DNA from 3 places in the Mycolicibacterium fortuitum subsp. fortuitum genome. Region 2 is predicted to be linked to each of the others. Evidence: riboswitches for the same ligand, from Rfam matches in the RefSeq annotation. Region 2 holds a riboswitch; each other region holds the start of a gene.

Region 1 (5,968 bases), 2.3 Mb from region 2:
TTCGCCGGTCCGTCCGGTGTCGGTAAGACCGAGCTGTCCAAGGCGCTGGCCAACTTCCTGTTCGGCGACGACGACGCGCTCATCCAGATCGACATGGGCGAGTTCCACGACCGCTTCACCGCGTCGCGGCTGTTCGGTGCCCCTCCGGGGTACGTCGGCTACGAAGAGGGCGGCCAGCTCACCGAGAAGGTGCGCCGCAAGCCGTTCTCGGTCGTGCTGTTCGACGAGATCGAGAAGGCCCACCAGGAGATCTACAACAGCCTGTTGCAGGTCCTGGAAGACGGTCGTCTCACCGACGGCCAGGGCCGCACGGTCGACTTCAAGAACACGGTGCTGATCTTCACCTCCAACCTGGGCACGTCCGACATCTCCAAGGCGGTCGGGCTGGGCTTCAGCCAGGGCGGCGGGGAGAACAACTACGAGCGGATGAAGCAGAAGGTCAACGACGAGCTCAAGAAGCACTTCCGGCCAGAGTTCCTCAACCGCATCGATGACATCATCGTGTTCCACCAGCTGACGCAGGACGAGATCATCCAGATGGTCGACCTGATGATCGGCCGGGTCGGCAACCAGTTGGCCGGTAAAGATATGGCCATGGAGCTCACTCCCAAGGCCAAGGCCTTGCTGGCCAAGCGCGGCTTCGATCCGGTGCTCGGTGCCCGCCCGCTGCGCCGCACCATCCAGCGTGAGATCGAGGACCAGCTGTCCGAGAAGATCCTCTTCGAGGAGCTCGGCCCCGGCCAGTTGGTGACGGTCGACGTCGAGGGCTGGGACGGCGAAGGCGCCGGCGAGGACGCGAAGTTCACGTTCTCCGGGGCGCCCAAGGCGGCTGGTTCCGACGGCCCGGATCTGGCCAAGGCCGCGGCCTCCGCGGAATAAGGTTCGACACGAGAAATGCCCCCGCCGAAATGGCGGGGGCATTTTTCATGCCTGCCGATGGGAAGTTCTCCTGCGCCGATAGTTACGATGCTGCTGTAATCGACAGGCAAAGGAACCTGGTGAGAATCCAGGACGGCCGCGCCACTGTTAAAAGTCAGACCCTGACCTGTCATGACACGGACTGGGACGCGAATTCCCGGGAAGGACCAGTAGATGACTTTCACCGAAGCGACCAAGAGCCACGCACGGCCGATCGACCTGTCAGCCACCAAGGCGGTGCTCTGGCTGACCCTGACGGCGTTCCTGGCGCTGCTGGCCCTCTACTTCGTCGGCATGGATCAGGGTGCGACGTCGGTGTTCGGCAACAACACCTACGTGCACGAGTTCGTGCACGACGCCCGCCACCTGCTCGGTTTCCCCTGCCACTGACGCAGCGGAGAAACCGAACAAATGGAAAGACAACTCATCGGGCGCGGCATTCTGGCCGGCGCCCTGGCAGGCGTGCTCGCGTTCATCTGGGCGAAGCTGTTCATCGAACCGGTCATCGGCCGAGCCATCGACTTCGAGAACGGCGTCGGTGCGGCGCATGAGGCGGCCGGTCATTCTCACGGCGGCCATTCCCACGGCGGCGAAGAGAGCGCCGAGGTGTTCACCCGCGGTGTCCAGTCGAACATCGGCATGGGCCTGGGTGTGCTGATCTTCAGCGTCGCGATGGGCGCGCTGCTGGCTGTCGTGTTCTGCGTGGTGTACGGGCGGATCAACCTCACCGCACGGGCACTGGCGGCACTGACCGCGGGCGGCATGCTGGTGTCGTTGTGGATCGTCCCGGCGCTCAAATATCCGCCCAACCCGCCGGCGGTGAGCCTCGACGAGACGATCAAGCAGCGCACTCTGCTGTACCTGCTGTTGGTCGCGTTGTCGGCGGCTCTGTTCGTCGGTTCGATCCTGCTGACGCGCCGGCTCACGCCGAAGTTCGGCGTGTGGAACGCCTGCCTGATCGGTGTCGCGGACTACGTGGTGTCCATGGCGGTGGTCTTCCTGATCCTTCCGGGCATCCATGAGACCCCGTCGGCGTTCCCCGGCGACGACCTCTATGAATTCCGGCTGTACTCGCTGGGGACGCAGGTGGTGATCTGGGCGACCATCGGGCTGGTGTTCGGGGCCCTGGCGTCGAAGGTGCTTGAGGGTAAACGGGAGTCTCTCCCAGCGTGAGTGAGGTCGTCCGGCTGACCTTGGTGTCGCATGCCATGACCGACGCCATGGCGGCCGGACGATTCCCCAACGACGAACCGCTGAACCAGTTGGGCCATCGGCAGGCCAATTCGACCGTCGAGCTCGGTGTCGTCGACGCGGCTTACTGCGGGCCCGAGAAACGGGTGCGGCAGACCGCCGAACTGCTGGGTTTGTCGGCGGCGGTCGAACCCCGACTGGCCGACCTGGACTTCGGGAGCTGGCGCGGGACGGTACTGAGCGGTGTCCGGCCCGCGGACCTGGCGATCTGGCTCACCGACCCGACCCGGGCACCACACGGCGGCGAGTCGGTGGTCGATCTCGTCCAACGGGTGCACGGGTGGATGGACAGCCTGGCCTCGGCGCGGGGACGGCTCGTCGCCGTCACCCACCCCGCGGTGATCCGCGCGGCCATCCTGGTGGCTCTCGATGCCCCGCCGAAATCGTTCTGGCGCATCGACATTGCGCCGATGAGCCGTACCGTCATGAATTTCCGCGGTCAGGCCTGGACGCTGCGCAGCGCTTAGGTCTCCACCGGGGCGCCTGTTTCTACCTCGGGGTTGTCGTTCGGCGACGACCACAGCCCTCAGGTAGAAACCGGCGCAGCCTCGTACCGAGCTAACCCACAGGTGCCATGGCGAACGCCCGCTTGGCGATCTGCAACAACCACCCCGCGGCGGTGGGGCTGCGGAACTTCGGCCAGTTCAGCTGGAAACTGAACACCCACGGCTGCCCGGTGTAGTCCACCGCGTACCAGCTGAAGGTCAGATCGCCGGGCAGGTTGCCGCCCTTGGCGCCGATGTACTTCCACTTCGCCGGATCGGGATCGATGCCGGGCAGTGCGGAGAGGATGTCCTTCACCGGCGCGGCCGGCCCGTACGCCGAGGCCTGCAGCGCCGCATGCACTCGGCAGATGTCGGCCGCACTGGCGAACCACTCCAGCCCGTCATTGGAGGCCGGCGTGTGGGTGCGGTACGGATCCGGTTCGTAGGGACGGGAATTGGTCTGCTGGAGCAGTGCCACCCGATCGGCCGGAGAAGCGGCTTTCCACTGGTCACGAAGATTGGGCTCGCCCCAACCGACCGAGAACACCTCATGCATGGTCGGGAACGGGGTCATGCTCGCCGGATCGTGATGCCCCGCGGTCACCAGGGCACGCTCCACCGCAGCCGGGCCCATCCGGCCGATCAACAGGTCGGTGGCCATGTTGTCGCTGGCCGAGATCATCTGTTGGGCCGCCGTGCGCACCGTGATCTGAGAGCCCGGGGGAAGCTTGTCCAGCCCGGCCGAGCCGAGCTTCTTGCCTTCCTTGGTGATCGTCAGGTGATCGTCCCAACTCAGGGTGCCGGCCTTGACTGCGTCCGAAACTGCAAGCAACACATACAGTTTGAAGATCGAGGCCAGGGGCAGTGACATTTCGGTGTTAGTGCCGGCCACCTGCTCGCACTTGCCCTTGTTCACCTTGGACACGCGGTAGGAGTAGCGCGCGCCCGACTTGGTCAGCTCGGTGTCGATGTCGGCCCAGGTGTCGATCTTCGGCGGCACCAGCGTGACCTCGAAGCGGTCGACGAGGCCGACGTCGTTGGTCCTCAGTTCGATGTCTTGGGCGACGTTGTACGACGTCAAAACATGCAACGTCGCCTGCGCGGCCCCGATGTCGACCGAGGTGACCTTGAACGGCCGGTCCCACCAGATCGAGTCCATCTTGGTGCCCACCAGATCGACCTTCTCGGGGGCCGCGAGGGTGCGCACGCCGATGGGGCCGATCGGCCAGTCGGAGTTGAGCATGTCCATGGTCTGCTTGGCTCGCAGACCCGGTGGGGTGATGGTGTCGATGTGCGCGCCGTAGGACACTTCGGCCGCGGGCGCGACTTTCGGCGCACAGCCACAAGCCAGGGCCGCGGCAACCGCCGAGATGGCCGTCAGGCCGATCGTGCGGTGCAGCGTCCGGCCGCGGCTACGCCTGGGCAGCGGGCCCTGCAACGTCCAGCACAACCTCGAACTCCAGCAGCGACGCGCCGGTGGCGACCGGGTTGGCGTGTTCACCCTTGTGGGCCTCGGCAGCGCGGCCCGTGGCCCAGGCCTGGAAGGCCTCTTCGGTCTCCCACTGCGTCACCACGAAGTAGCGGTCCTCGCCCTTGACCGGACGCAACAGTTGGAAGCCGAGGAACCCGGGCTGGTCATCGACGGAGTGTGCACGGTTGGCGAACCGCTTCTCCAGTTCCGGGCCTGCGTTGGGCGGTACCTCGATGGCGTTGATCTTCACGACAGGCATGCTGTTCAGGCTACCTGGCCTGCCCGGCAAGATAACGGCATGGTCACAGATCTGCTCACCCTCCGTGGGGGCCGCGGCGGGCCCATCGTCCTGGTGCACGGGCTGATGGGCCGCGGCAGCACCTGGTCACGCCAATTGCCGTGGTTGACCGAGTTGGGTGAGGTGTACACCTACGACGCGCCATGGCACCGCGGGCGTGACGTGGTCGATCCCCATCCGATCAGCACCGAGCGTTTCGTGGCGGATCTGGGGGAGGCCGTGGCCGCGCTGAACCGGCCGGTAGTTCTGGTCGGGCATTCCATGGGTGCCCTGCATTCGTGGTGTCTGGCCGCGGCTCGCCCGGAACTGGTCAAGGCGGTGGTGGTCGAGGATATGGCCCCCGACTTCCGGGGGCGCACCACCGGGCCGTGGGAACCGTGGGTGCATGCCCTGCCGGTCGAGTTCGGATCCGCGCAGGAGGTCTATGACGAGTTCGGGCCGGTCGCCGGTCAGTACTTCCTGGAAGCGTTCGACCGGACGGACACCGGCTGGCGCCTGCACGGGTACCCGCAGTGGTGGCTGGACATTGCCGCCCAGTGGGGAACGCGGGACTACTGGCAACAGTGGCGCGAGGTGGATGTGCCCACCCTGCTCATGGAGGCCGAGAATTCGGTGGCGCCGCCGGGTCAGATGCGAAAGATGGCCGAAATCGGGCAGCACACAACGTATTTACACGTCCCCGGCGCGGGGCACCTGATCCACGATGATGCTCCGGAGGTGTACGAGGAAGCGGTGACCCGGTTTCTAGCGACGCTCTCCTAGGGCGCCGGCGCTCGGCCACGACGGCTGGCTCTCGAAGCGGCTGCGGATCGCATCGAGGTCATGGCCTGCCCGGTACGCCTCGTAATCGGGCTGGTTGATGTCGAAGAGGTCCAGGCGGAAACGCAGGATGTTGCTGCGCTGTGCCGCCCAGCTCACCGCGGCGGCGACCACGAACGGTGAGATCAGGATGATCAGGGCGATTGCAACAGTCATGGCAGTAATTGTTGTGGGGGAAATATCCCGCCAACAGTGGCAGCGCTGACACCTTACGATAAAATGCTGCCATGCTGCGTAGCGTCTCCACATTGGTGCTCGACGGTCTGGCGGTTTTCGAATTCGGGGTCATCTGTGAGGTTTTCGGCATCGATCGGTCGGCCGACGGGGTTCCGAACTTCGACTTCAAGGTGTGCGGACCCGAACCGGGCAAGCCGGTGCGGACCTCCGTCGGGGCGAGCTTGACGCCCGAATACGGGCTGGATGCGCTCCACGGCGCGGACCTGGTGGCGATCCCCGCCATCGGCGGCTCGGACTATCTGCCCGAGGCGCTTCGGGCCGTGCGGGCGGCCGCCGATGCGGGGTCGATCATCCTGACCGTCTGCTCGGGCGCCTTCCTGGCGGGCGCGGCAGGTCTGCTCGACGGCAGGCCGTGCACCACGCATTGGATGCACGCCGACGACCTGGCCCGCAGATATCCGACCGCGCGCGTCGACCGCAACGTCCTGTTCGTCGACGACGGCAACCTGATCACCAGCGCGGGCACCGCGGCCGGCATCGATGCCTGCC
Region 2 (5,968 bases):
CATGTTCTTGTCGATGCCCGTCGCGGCGAGGATCTCGTTCGAACGGGTACGGCCGATGCCGTAGATGTAGGTCAGCGCGATCTCCATGCGCTTGTCGCGCGGAAGATCAACGCCTACGAGGCGTGCCATGTGGCGGTGTTCCTTCTTCTCTGCGGAGGTCTGGTCCCAGCCCGTTCCCTTCAGCCCCTAAGGGCTCCAAGGGGTCCGGCCTCCGTGCCGGACGTGGATGAGTGCTCATCGCGGATGAGCGGCGTATCCGCTCAGTGGTGCTGGGAGTTCATCATTCAGTTGTGTTGTGATCCGTCAGTTGAACGGATCAGCCCTGCCGCTGCTTGTGGCGGGGATCGCTGCAGATCACCATGACCCGCCCATGCCGGCGGATCACCCTGCACTTATCGCAGATGGGCTTGACGCTCGGGTTCACCTTCACGGCTGTTTCGATCCTTCTGGCTTGTTGGTGTCATGCGCATGCGCACGTCACCGTTCTCGTCGTTACTGGTCGGGCTTCTATCGGGTCACTTGTACCGGTACACGATGCGGCCCCGGGACAGGTCGTAGGGCGAGAGCTCCACCACTACGCGGTCCTCGGGCAGGATGCGGATGTAGTGCTGCCGCATCTTGCCGCTGATGTGGGCCAAGACCTTGTGTCCGTTCTCCAGCTCAATGCGGAACATCGCATTGGGCAGAGGCTCGACCACGCGACCCTCGACCTCGATGGCACCGTCTTTCTTGGCCATACTTTTCGGCGATCCTTGCTTTCGTTTCGTAGCTTCATCAGTCTCAATGCAGCCCGTCGTGGTGCTGCAACCGACCAACTTCAAAACGTGAGCCGGATCGAGGCGAAGTTGCAGAAATTCAGCAGTTCCAAGACGGGGCACGCAAAAAGTCGGCGCGATAGTCGCACCGTTGGTCCACAATACCCGCTCGGCGGCCAGTACCAAAATCACGGCTGATCAGCTCCGGCGACCTCGATCTGCCCCGAATATTGGTGCGCCGAGAAGCCACGAATCAAGCGAGAATGGTACGGACTGATCCGCGCACCCGGCGAATGGAGACACAAGCACGTGATGGCTGTGTACCTGGCCGCGTTCGTCGTCGGCGGCATCGCTGTACTGGCCGCCCTGCTGCTCGCCGATGTCGGGCACGGCGACGGCATGCCCTTCCTGAGCCTGACCGGCCTGTCGGTCGCCCTACTCGGCGCCGGCACCGGCGGCCTGATCGGCACCTGGCTGGGCCTGGGCACCATCTGGTCCGCGGCCCTGGCCGCGGCCTGCGCGGTCGTGCTGGTGTTCACCCTCAACGGCCTGCTGTTGCCCTACATGCGCCGCCAGCAGTCCAACTCGCACAAGGGCCGGTCCTCTTATGTCGGCCTGCTCGGCACGGTCACCCTCGAAGTCCCGCCGGGCGGATGGGGCGAGATCTCCTTCGTCGACGCCGACGGCAACCGGGTGTTCTCCCGTGCCAAGAGCGACGAGGCCGACGCCCTGCCCAAGGCGACGCGCGTCTACATCGCGGATATCGATCCGGATTTCGTCCACATCGTCGCAGTTCCAGAAACCTGAGCTTCCAGCAACCTGAGCAGTTCCAGAAACCTGAGCTGCACCCGAGCGCTGCCCCACCGAGAAAGGCACCACAGTGTCCCTGCTGCTCATCGTCGTCCTCGTCGCCATCGCCGCGATCCTGATCCTGGTGGTCCTGCCGCTGGTCTACGTGAAGAACTACATCAAGGTGCCGCCCAACGAGGTGGCCGTGTTCACCGGACGCGGCACCCCCAAGGTGGTCCGCGGCGGCGCCCGGTTCCGGATGCCCGGCATCGAGCGGGTGGACATCATGAGCCTGGAACCGTTCAACGTCAGCATCAACCTGCAGAACGCGCTGTCCAACAACGGTGTGCCGGTCAACGTCGAGGCCGTCGGACTGGTGCGCATCGGTTCGGCCGACGAGGCCGTGCAGACCGCGGTGCAGCGCTTCCTGACCTCCGACCTCAACGAGTTGCAGCGTCAGATCAACGAGATCCTGGCCGGCAGCCTGCGCGGCATCACCGCGACCATGACCGTGGAGGACCTCAACTCCAACCGCGACAGCCTGGCCCGCAGCGTGGTCGAGGAGGCCGGCGGTGACCTGGCCCGGATCGGCATGGAGGTCGACGTCCTCAAGATCGCCGGCATCTCCGACGCCAACGACTACCTGAAGTCGCTCGGCCAGCGCCGCATCGCCGAGGTCAAGCGGGACGCCACGGTCGGCACCGCCGAGGCCGAGCGCGACGCCCAGATCCAGTCGGCCAAGGCCCGCCAGGAGGGGTCCATCGCGCAGGCCGAGGCCGACACCGCGATCGCCACCGCCAACCAGAAGCGCGACGTCGAGCTGGCCCGGCTGCGCGCGCAGACCGAGGCCGAGAACGCCCAGGCCGACCAGGCCGGACCGCTGGCCAACGCCCGCGCCCAGAAGGACGTCGGCATTGCCACGGAGCAGGCCGAGGCGGCCCGGGTGCAGGCCCGCATCGAGGTGGAGCAGCGCCGCGCCGAACAGGCCCAGGCTGCCCTGCAGGCCGACGTGATCGCACCTGCCGAGGCGAAGCGACAGGCCGACATCGCGATCGCCGAAGGCCAGCGCCAGTCCACGATCCTGGCCGCCGAGGCCGCAGCCGAGACCGAGCGGCGCAAGGGTCAGGCCGAGGCCGACGCCCGCAAGGCGGCCGCCGACGCCCTTCGGGTGGAGAAGCAGGCCGAGGCCGACAGCCTGCAGGCCAAGCTCGTCGCCGAGGCCGCCGGTAAGAAGGAACTGGCCGACGCCCTGCGGGTCGAGCAACAGGCCGAGGCCGCCGGTATCGAAGCCAAACTGCTGGCCGAGGCCAACGGTAAGAAGGAGATCGCCGCGGCGCTCAACGGCTACACGGCCGAGGCTGCGCGCCTGCTGATGCTTCCCGACGTGCTCGCCTCGGTGGTCAAGGCGACCGAGGCGGCGGCCGCACCGCTGGCCGAGATCGACCGGCTGTCGATCATCGGCGGGTCTGGCGACACCCAGGGCGCGGTCGGGAGCCTGCTCGGCATCAGCCCGCTCGCGGTGGCCAACATCCTGGAGTCGCTCAAGGCCTCGGGCATCGACGTGGCGGCCATGCTCAACCGGAATGCTGACAAGGCCGACGCGCAGGACTGATCGCGCAGGACTGATTCAGCGTCGAGGAAGCGAACCGACTTCGGCTACCGGGACGCTGAGTCAGGCGGGTTCGGGCCCGATGGCCACTGGCCGGTCGGGCGCGCGCCCGCGTACAGGACGTCGTGGCGCACCGTGACGTCCCCGCCAGCGGGGTGTGCTGGTCGGCACGGTTGCCTCAGGTGTTCACCCAATGAGCGACTCAAGTTGGCGGGCATGGCCGGAGGTCAACTCCCGCAACAACGTTCCAAAGGCAGATCGGTTGGGCGATCGGGCGACGCGCGCGTCAGCTATTGCATCTTCCAGTGACATGCGACAATGCCCCGGTACGGCAACGATGGTGCAGGAAGCCGGTGTAAATCCGGCACGGTCCCGCCACTGTGATCGGGGAGCGACCCTCAACAGCCACGGCTCTCAACAGAGCTGGAAGGCGAGGCGAGCGTTGATCCGAGAGTCAGGACACTCACATCGTCGCATCCTTCGACGCGGGGCGGTGTACCCCGAAGAGAGCTGGTCCCCTTGCCTGCCCCGGTCTGGGCGGCGTCGCCGCCTGAGGTCCATTCGTCCTTGTTGTCCGCCGGCCCCGGCGCCGGCTCATTGCTGGCCTCCGCCGCAGCGTGGTCCACATTGGCGGCGGACTACAACTCCATCGCCGAAGAGCTGACCGCAGTACTGGGCGCAGTCCAGTCCGAGATCTGGATGGGCCCATCCGCGGAGGCGTACGTGGCCGCCAACGGCCCCTATCTGGCGTGGCTACGACGCGCCGAAGCCCAGGCCACGTCGACGGCCGCCGCGCTGCAGACCGCCGCCGGGGCCTATGCCAGCGCCCTGGCGGCCATGCCGACCATGGCTGAGCTGGCCGCCAACCACGCCGCACACGCGGTGCTGGTGGGCACGAATTTCTTTGGTGTCAACACCATTCCGATAGCGCTGAACGAGGCCAACTATGCGCGGATGTGGGCACAGGCCGCCGCGGTGATGACCACCTACGAGGCGACGGCGGACGCCTCGGTGACCTCGGTGCCACAGCTCGAGGCGGCGCCCCCGATGCTCAAGGTAGAGCCCGCGATGCTCAAGACGCTGGACAGTGCGGACTCGGCCCCGGAAACCGCGCCGGAGGCCCCGCAGTGGTTCACCGACTTCGCCAAGTGGCTCGAAGGCTTTGTCCCCCAAGCGCCTTATCCCGACAGCAGCCAGTATCCGCTCTACGTCGAGCTGCAGGAGTTCTTCAACAAGATCGGCTACACCGGTATCCCGGATCCGCTGGCCGATTTCTTCGCCGGGCTGCAGAACGGATCGAATCTGCTGCCACCAATCGGGGTGCCAGGGTCGTGGCTGGGTTGGACCGGCAACCCGTTGAGCTATCTCAACCCCGCCACCCTGGCCTATATCTTCTCGGTGCCACTGGACCCGGTGTCCTATATCGTGTTCACCAGCAAGGTGATCATCGACGACCTGATCGCGGTCCTGTACACCGCGCTGTTCAATCCCCAGGCCCTGGGTGTGGTCATCCCCCTGGTGATGGTGGAGATCATCGGGTCCACGATCGGCAACACCATCCAGTTGCTCAACTACACGATCACCCAGACGGCGTTGCTCCCCGTGTTGCTGCCGGCGCTGGCCGCCACGACCGCGCTGGCCCCGGTCGGAGTGGTCGGCGGCCTGGGAGTCGGGGCGCTGGCGCACCATGCGACGACGGAGGCCGTGGTGCCGCCGCCTTCGCCCGCGCCGCCGTCAGCCGGCCTGACAATGGCTCAGCCGTCGCCTTCTGCACCGGCCCCTGCCCCGGCCCCCACGCCGGCCCCGCCGCCGACGCCGACGCCTACCCCAGCTCCCGCACCGCCGCCTGCCCCGCCGCCGACGCCGGCTGGCCCACCTTCGGTGTCCATGCCCGCCTACGGGTACATGGTCGGCGGCTTGGACATGGGTGCCCGTCGCGCGGCGGGGAGCAGAACCCGCAAGAAGGCGGCCTCCAAGCCGGCCGCCGACGAAGCTGATGTGGCCGAGCCTGAGGAAGATGCTGCGGCACCGCGTCATCGCCGGCGCCGGGAGAAAGTCGGGATGCACGGGCGCGGGCACAAGTACATGTACCTGGATCAGGACCTGGCGCCCGATCCGGTGGCCATGCCCTCGGACCGCGGCGCCGGAAGCCTCGGCTTCGCCGGTTCCGCCCCGCGCGAGGGCACCGCGCCACCGGCCGGGCTTGCCAAGCTGGCCGGGGACGAGTTCGGCGGTGGCGCTGTCAGTCCAATGCTTCCGAACACCTGGCCGGCCGACGGGGACAACGGCTAAGCGGTGATCAGCCCCCGCAGCGGATCTGTTTTCCGCTGCGGTCCAACGGGTCTGGGCCCAGCCCGAGGTACTTGTCGCGCAGCTTGTCCCACAGTTCCAGCTGGCCCCACTCGGGCTCGTCGCGGATCTGCTGGTCGTTGGTGAGGAACGGGTTGGGCAGCATCACCGTCATCATCTGCTCGTCGCGCCCGTTGTAGAGCCGCACCCCCCACGACATCGGGTTGCCTTCCTTGCCGATCGAGCGGTACAGCTCGGCGCGGCTGCAGCGGCGGATCTGGCCCAGCTCGCGGCCGCTGGCGCGGTGCTTGCCGATGCACAGGTGGAAGTGCCAGCGACCGAAATCGATGGTGGCATAACCGTCGAGCATCGCGATCTTGCGTGGTGCGTTGGGCGCGGCCACTTCCCAGGCGGCACCCTGCATGATGATCCCGAACCAGATCTCGTCCCAGTACTCGTCGAAGCACAGGTGCAGCAGATCCAGCAGGCTGTCCTGATCGGTGGGCAACGGCCACACCTGTTCGCG
Region 3 (5,968 bases), 2.6 Mb from region 2:
TCGTCGTCAGTGTATTCCAGATGTACAGGAAGTTAACGGAAAGTGTCCAGAATTCATCTTGACTGACGGCCTCGGCAGAAGTGCCGAGCGCGACCGTGGCGGGCAAAAAAATCGGGCAGCGTCCGAATTGCCGGACGCTGCCCGAGTGTGTCAGGGGGCGGGTGGGGCACCGGGAGCCGGAGCGCCCGGTGCCGGCGGAGGTCCGGGGGCCGGCGGCGGGGCCGCCGGATCCGGGAGATTCTCCCCGAGACCTTGCGGGATGTTGGTTCCGGGCGGGGGAGCGGTGCCCGGAAGTGGTTCGCCCAACTGCTCTTTGGGGACCTGCCCGAGAAGGGAACCGCGCAGGTTCCCGTTGCGGTACAGCGTGTGCATCTGCCGCATCCAGTCGAGCCCGGAGATATCCGCGTTCTCCTGGCCCGGCTCAACCCCGACCACCGTGCCCTGGCCGGGTGCCGCCGGCTTCTCGTTCTGCGGGAAGAAGTATCCGTTGTTGAACGCCCTGAGGTTGGGTGCCTCGGTCGGTGGCGGCCCACCCGGTGCAGACGGGGCTGCATACTGGCCGAGCAATGCGCCGGGACTCATGTCGACCCCGTTCGGGACGCCGAGCCGGCCGGGGGCCGTTTCGGTGCCGGTCTGTCCCAGGACCGACAACCCGTTCGACCCCAGCGGTGCACCCATGAGAGGCACCGTGGGGCCCGGCGGTGGGGGCGCCTCAGGAGCCGGGGCCGGTGCGGGAACCGCAGGGGCGCCCGGAACCTCTGGCGGTGCCGGGTCGGCCGCGGCGGTGGCCGAGCAGGCGACCGCCGCACCGACCGCGAACAGCCCGGCTGCGGCGAGAGCGGCCACCGCGTTCTTGACCGCGAATGGGCTGTTCGAGTTCTCGCTCATGCCTTCGTGTTTCGCTTTCACGTCCCGCCCGTCAGACTGCCTTGGTGACGCCGTAGTACGCGACCACATCGTCGGTGTCGGTGGTGGAGCTGGTCAGAGTGGCGTACGACCGCAGGAATGACTGGCCGACGCAGCCGTCGATCTTGATGTGGACGTCTTTCACGGTGACGCGCACGGGCGCGGCCTTGAACGACTTCTTGTTCACCGAGACGTTGGTGACGGTGCCGGGCTTGGCGTGGATCTCGATGGTGCCCGAGATCGGCATGCTCACGCCGGTGGGGATGATGCCGGCGAGCGTGGAGCCCGATGTGCTCAGGCCGATCGATCCGATGAGGCGGACCTGTCCGAGTTCGATGCCGCAGCCGATCTGATAACCGGTGTCCAGCGTTCCGCCGTTCAGCGTGGTGGACCCGCTGCCGGTGACGGTGCCCGTGAAGGTGGCTCCCACCAGGTACTCACGCGAGGACGCAGCGGTGGTCAGCGGTGCGACCGGCAGCTGGCTTTCGTCCTTGGCGGAAACGGTGAGCGTCCAGCCGTCCGGGGTCTTGACGACGCCCGGTTCAGCGGAAGCGACGAGTCCGTTGTCCGGCGGGGGTCCGGCGTCAACGGCCGGTGCGGCGGGGTCCGGCGGCGGAGGCGGGGGGTCCGCCGACGCGAGGGGCGCCAACGCAACCGGGGCCAGCAGGCAGACAGCAGCCAAGGTGGCGAAACGATTCAACATGCGGGAACTTGTGCCTCTCATGGGTTTTGAGTCCGAGGGATCAGCGCGGTGCTCAGGGCGGGTCATGGTCGGTGTGGTATCCGGGCCGGGGTCAGACGGCCTTGGTGACGCCGAGGTAGGTGATGACGTCGTCGGTGTTGTCCGTGGAGCTGGTCAGGGTCGCGTAGGTGCGGATGAACGACTGACCGGCGCACTGATCGAACTTGATACGGACGCCCGTGATGGTGACGCGGGTACCTGTGCCCTTGAACGACTTCTTGTCGATCGGGACGATGGTGACCGTGCCCGGCTTCAGGTACACCTTGCCCTGCAAGCTGATTCCGGTACCGAGGCTGGCGTCGCCCGCGGACCCGGTGAACGGAATCTTGATTCCCGGGCTGAAGCTGATGCCCGGGTTGATCTCGGTCTCGTCGCTGATGATGCCGCAGCCGATCTGGGCGCCGGCCTCAAGCGTGCCGCCGGTGAGCTTGGTCTTGCCGCCACCCGAGACCTTTCCGGTGAACGTCCCACCGACCAGGTATTCACGTGACGATATCGCGGTGGTCAGCGGTGCCACCGGCAACAGGGTCTCGTTGGAACCGGCGACGGTCACGTGCCAACCGTCAGGGGTGTCCAAGACTCCCGGGGGCGAGGACGGTACCGCGCCGGTGTCCGGTGGGGGCGGAGCCGGCGCGGCGGCCGCGGCGGGGGCGGCGGGGTCCGGCGGCGGCGGGGGATCTGCTGATGCAAGGGGCGCAATCGCTACAGGGGCCAACATGCAGACTGCAGCCAGGGGGGCAAAACGACTGAACATGCGTGAACTAGCGCCTCTCGTGGTTTTGGACCGGGCCGTTCTGCGACGCACCATGGTCGCCAGAACCCAACGGTTCCAAGGAATCTGTCGCGACGAATCATTAACCGGTTGCGTTTCGATTCGGTGAACAACGACCCAACAGTCGCCGCCGCATTACCGTCCAGCTGGAATCGTCGAAACTGTGAAGTGGCTGGGAAATGCTCTGCGCCGCAGCGCATTACATATATGAGGTATCGGACGCCGCAGTCGGCACACAATGGACGACCGTTAGGGGGAGCGGGTTGGCCGGGTGTTCACCTTTTGGACATGTGGAACCTCGACCGTGTGGTGATTCGGGGGTAAGGCGGACGCGCGACGAGGCGCGGAGGTCGATGTGGGCGCCCTGCGCCCGAACTGCTACCGACTGACGGAGGAATCGTTGAAGTCGACTCAGGTGTACGAGCACGGAATTGCGGCGCTTCTCGTCGTCTTCGGTATCGGGTTCGCCGCCATGCCATGCGCCACCGCCGAACCGGGTGATGAGGCCGGCGCGCCGGGGCCGGTAGCGCCACAACTTCCCCCGGTTGCGGCGGTAGCGCCGGCCGCAGGTCCGGTACCTGTGCCGGTGGCCAGCACGGACGACCCCGGAGCGCCTGCGGTCACAGCCTGCTCGACGTTCGCCAACGCACTCGATTCGGCATCGACCTTCTACGGTGATTTCGCTGACTCGATCGAAGGGGTGGAGCGCCCGGACTACGGAGACCCGACCATCAGCACGACCAACACCAGCGGCCGTACCGCGCTGCGCGAGGCGGCCGCATCGGCACTGAATGCTGCTGGCACACCTGGCCTTTCGCCGGACATCGCCAACCCGATGCGGTCCTGGTCCTTCGGCGCGACCAAGCTGCTCCTCAAGATGGGGCTACGCAGCGGCGGCCAATCGCTCAATGACACGGCCACCCAGCTCAACAACGATGCCACCAACGCGCAGATGGCTTGCGCGGCGGCAGGCACCCACGCCTGAACGGCATCTCGATCGCATTGCCCTGATCAGTTCGACCCAGCCATGTGCGCGGTGAACCGTGCCGTCAGTAAAGGAATACCGTGATCCGGCTTGCGATTTCGCTGGTGATGCTCGTGCTGCTGGCAACCAGTTGCGCCGACGACGCCGACAAGGCGCAGGGGCCGCCGAAGGATGTGCCCAAGTCAGCGCTCGAGGGGTTGCTGCTCAGCCCCGACGAGATCAACGCCGTGATGGGGACCGACGGAATGGTGGCACACCCCCCGGTCACCGAGATGAGCGATCACCGCAATCTGTTGCCGAATCTGAATTGCCTCGGCGCCTGGCAGGTGAACGAGTCCGCCATCTACGGGGACCGCTGGACTGCCATGCGCCAGGTGCTGCTGCGCGCTCCGGACAACGATGACTGGGACAACCTGGTGGTGCAGTCGGTGGTGATCTTCCCGACAGCGCAGGACGCCCGAGAGTTTCTCGGCCAGTCTGCGGAGCGCTGGTCGAAGTGCACCGACCACAAGGTGAACATCACGCTCAACGGTGAACCGCTGCCCAAGTGGAAGAGCGGTGAGCTCACCAAGACCGACGACGAACTCACCCTCCCGTTCACCCGTGTCAACGGTGATCAAATCCGCGCGTGCCAACGTGCGCTGGCCGTGGCAGCCAATCTCGTCATGGACGTCCAGGCGTGTAAACCGGCGGGTGCGTCGGTGACCCAGGCCGCCGACGTGGTGGACGAGATCAAAGCCGCGATGCCTCGCTAGACCCTGGTCAGCACCGGGTAGGCTGAGCTGCGCAGCTGGTTTGTCGGTGCCGCAGTAGATGCGGTGCCGCCATCGAACGTCGCAGGCTGATTGAGATGCGACGTGAGAGGGAACCCGGTGGGAATCCGGGACTGTCCCGCAGCGGTATGCAGGAACGACCGCCGTCATCAGCACTGGCCCGCAGGAAACTGCGGCTGGGAAGCGACGGCCAGTAGGAGCACGGTTCGCGTGCGTGCCTGTGAGTCCGAAGACCTGCCAGCCGTACCGGGCGCGCCGCGTCCGGTGGTTCATCGCCTCGCGGAATGGGCAGTGGCCGAAGACGGTTCACCCGTGGCGGGGTGGCCCGGGTTCGGTTTGTTGTCTCCTGGCGGTGGCCATCCTCTTCGTACGTTGAAGGACCTCGTCATGAGCACAACCGCAAGACCTTTCACCGCCACCATTCTCGGCTCGCCCCGGATCGGACCCAACCGAGAGCTCAAGCGTGCAGTCGAGAAGTACTGGGCGGGCCGGATCGGCCGCGACGAACTTGAGGCCGTGGCGGCCACATTGCGTCGCGACACCTGGTCGTCGCTCGTCGCGGCGGGGCTGGACTCAGTCCCGGTCAACACGTTCTCCTACTACGACCAGGTGCTCGACACCGCAGTACTGGTCGGTGCGCTCCCGTCGCGGGTGGACGGCATCGCCGACGACTTGGACCGCTACTTTGCCGCGGCCCGTGGCAACGACGAGATACCGCCGCTTGAGATGACCAAGTGGTTCGACACCAACTACCACTACATCGTGCCCGAGATCGCCCCAGACACCACCTTTGCTCTCAACCCGGCCAAGGTGCTGGGTGAGTTGGAAGAAGCACGTGCACAGGGGATCCCGGCGCGGCCGGTGATCGTCGGCCCGCTCACGTTCCTGGCGCTGTCCAAGGCAGTAGAGGGAGCTGACGCGCCCATCGGCCAGCTCGACGACCTCGTCGCCGTGTACGCCGAACTACTCGACGTGCTCGCCGAGAAGGGGGTCGGTTGGCTGCAGATCGACGAACCCGTCCTGGTGACCGACATCCTCGACAACGCGGCCGAACTCGCCGAACGGACCTACACCCGTCTGGGTGGATTGGCCAGGCGTCCTTCCATCTTCGTCGCAACCTACTTCGGTGAGCTGGATGACGCGCTGCCCGCGCTGGCCCGTACGCCGGTCGAGGCCATCGGTGTCGATCTGGTTGCCGGAACCGGTGCCGCCCTGGCCGCAGTGCCCGAGCTGGCGGACAAGCTCCTGGTGGCGGGCGTGGTCGACGGGCGCAATATCTGGCGCACCGATTTGGAGGATGCGCTGGGGACTTTGTCCACGCTCCTGGCCGGTGCCAGGTCGGTGGCGGTATCGACCTCCTGTTCGACATTGCACGTGCCCTACACCCTCGATACTGAGGACGACCTGGACGCCGCGCTGCGTTGCTGGTTGGCCTTTGGCTTCGAGAAGGTCACCGAGGTAGTGGCGCTGGCTCGTGGTCTCGAGGACGGCGGTGAGGCCATCTCGGCAGAGATCGGCGCGTCCAATGCGGCCATCGAGTCACGCAAATCCGATCCGCGCCTCAACAATAACCAAATCCGAAACAGGATCTCGGCGATTGCCGCCTCGGGCGCCAACCGTGGACCGGCCGATCGGCGTCGCGCCGCCCAGCAGGACCGGCTGAAGCTGCCTGCCCTGCCCACCACCACCATCGGGTCCTACCCGCAGACATCGGCCATACGTATTGCCCGCGCCGATCTCAGGGCCGGCAAGATCGACGTCGCGGAGTACGAGCGCCGGATGAAGGCCGA

What was found. Region 2 has a riboswitch for cobalamin ahead of MFTT_RS30975 (PPE family protein). Riboswitches for the same ligand answer to the same signal wherever they lie in the genome.
Region 1: another riboswitch for cobalamin. It lies ahead of MFTT_RS27575 (CbtB domain-containing protein); the one in region 2 lies ahead of MFTT_RS30975 (PPE family protein).
Region 3: another riboswitch for cobalamin. It lies ahead of metE (5-methyltetrahydropteroyltriglutamate--homocysteine S-methyltransferase); the one in region 2 lies ahead of MFTT_RS30975 (PPE family protein).

Annotation. Positions count from the first base shown of each region.
Region 1 is NZ_AP025518.1:5,699,888-5,705,855, reverse strand. It holds gene clpC1 (ATP-dependent protease ATP-binding subunit ClpC) at 1-879, shown strand, start outside; cobalamin riboswitch at 991-1,112, shown strand; gene MFTT_RS27575 (CbtB domain-containing protein) at 1,093-1,308, shown strand; gene MFTT_RS27570 (CbtA family protein) at 1,330-2,091, shown strand; gene MFTT_RS27565 (histidine phosphatase family protein) at 2,088-2,636, shown strand; gene MFTT_RS27560 (serine hydrolase) at 2,728-4,092, opposite strand; gene MFTT_RS27555 (antibiotic biosynthesis monooxygenase family protein) at 4,067-4,384, opposite strand; gene MFTT_RS27550 (alpha/beta fold hydrolase) at 4,424-5,185, shown strand; gene MFTT_RS27545 (hypothetical protein) at 5,168-5,398, opposite strand; gene MFTT_RS27540 (GlxA family transcriptional regulator) at 5,470-5,968, shown strand, end outside.
Region 2 is NZ_AP025518.1:1,618,848-1,624,815, reverse strand. It holds gene rpsM (30S ribosomal protein S13) at 1-129, opposite strand, end outside; gene rpmJ (50S ribosomal protein L36) at 317-430, opposite strand; gene infA (translation initiation factor IF-1) at 516-737, opposite strand; gene MFTT_RS07780 (NfeD family membrane protein) at 1,068-1,562, shown strand; gene MFTT_RS07775 (flotillin family protein) at 1,636-3,156, shown strand; cobalamin riboswitch at 3,455-3,638, shown strand; gene MFTT_RS30975 (PPE family protein) at 3,673-5,445, shown strand; gene MFTT_RS07760 (DUF7676 family protein) at 5,453-5,968, opposite strand, start outside.
Region 3 is NZ_AP025518.1:4,239,579-4,245,546, reverse strand. It holds gene MFTT_RS20380 (hypothetical protein) at 151-888, opposite strand; gene MFTT_RS20375 (MspA family porin) at 920-1,609, opposite strand; gene MFTT_RS20370 (MspA family porin) at 1,701-2,402, opposite strand; gene MFTT_RS20365 (Rv2240c family protein) at 2,821-3,405, shown strand; gene MFTT_RS20360 (sensor domain-containing protein) at 3,486-4,160, shown strand; cobalamin riboswitch at 4,214-4,434, shown strand; gene metE (5-methyltetrahydropteroyltriglutamate--homocysteine S-methyltransferase) at 4,566-5,968, shown strand, end outside.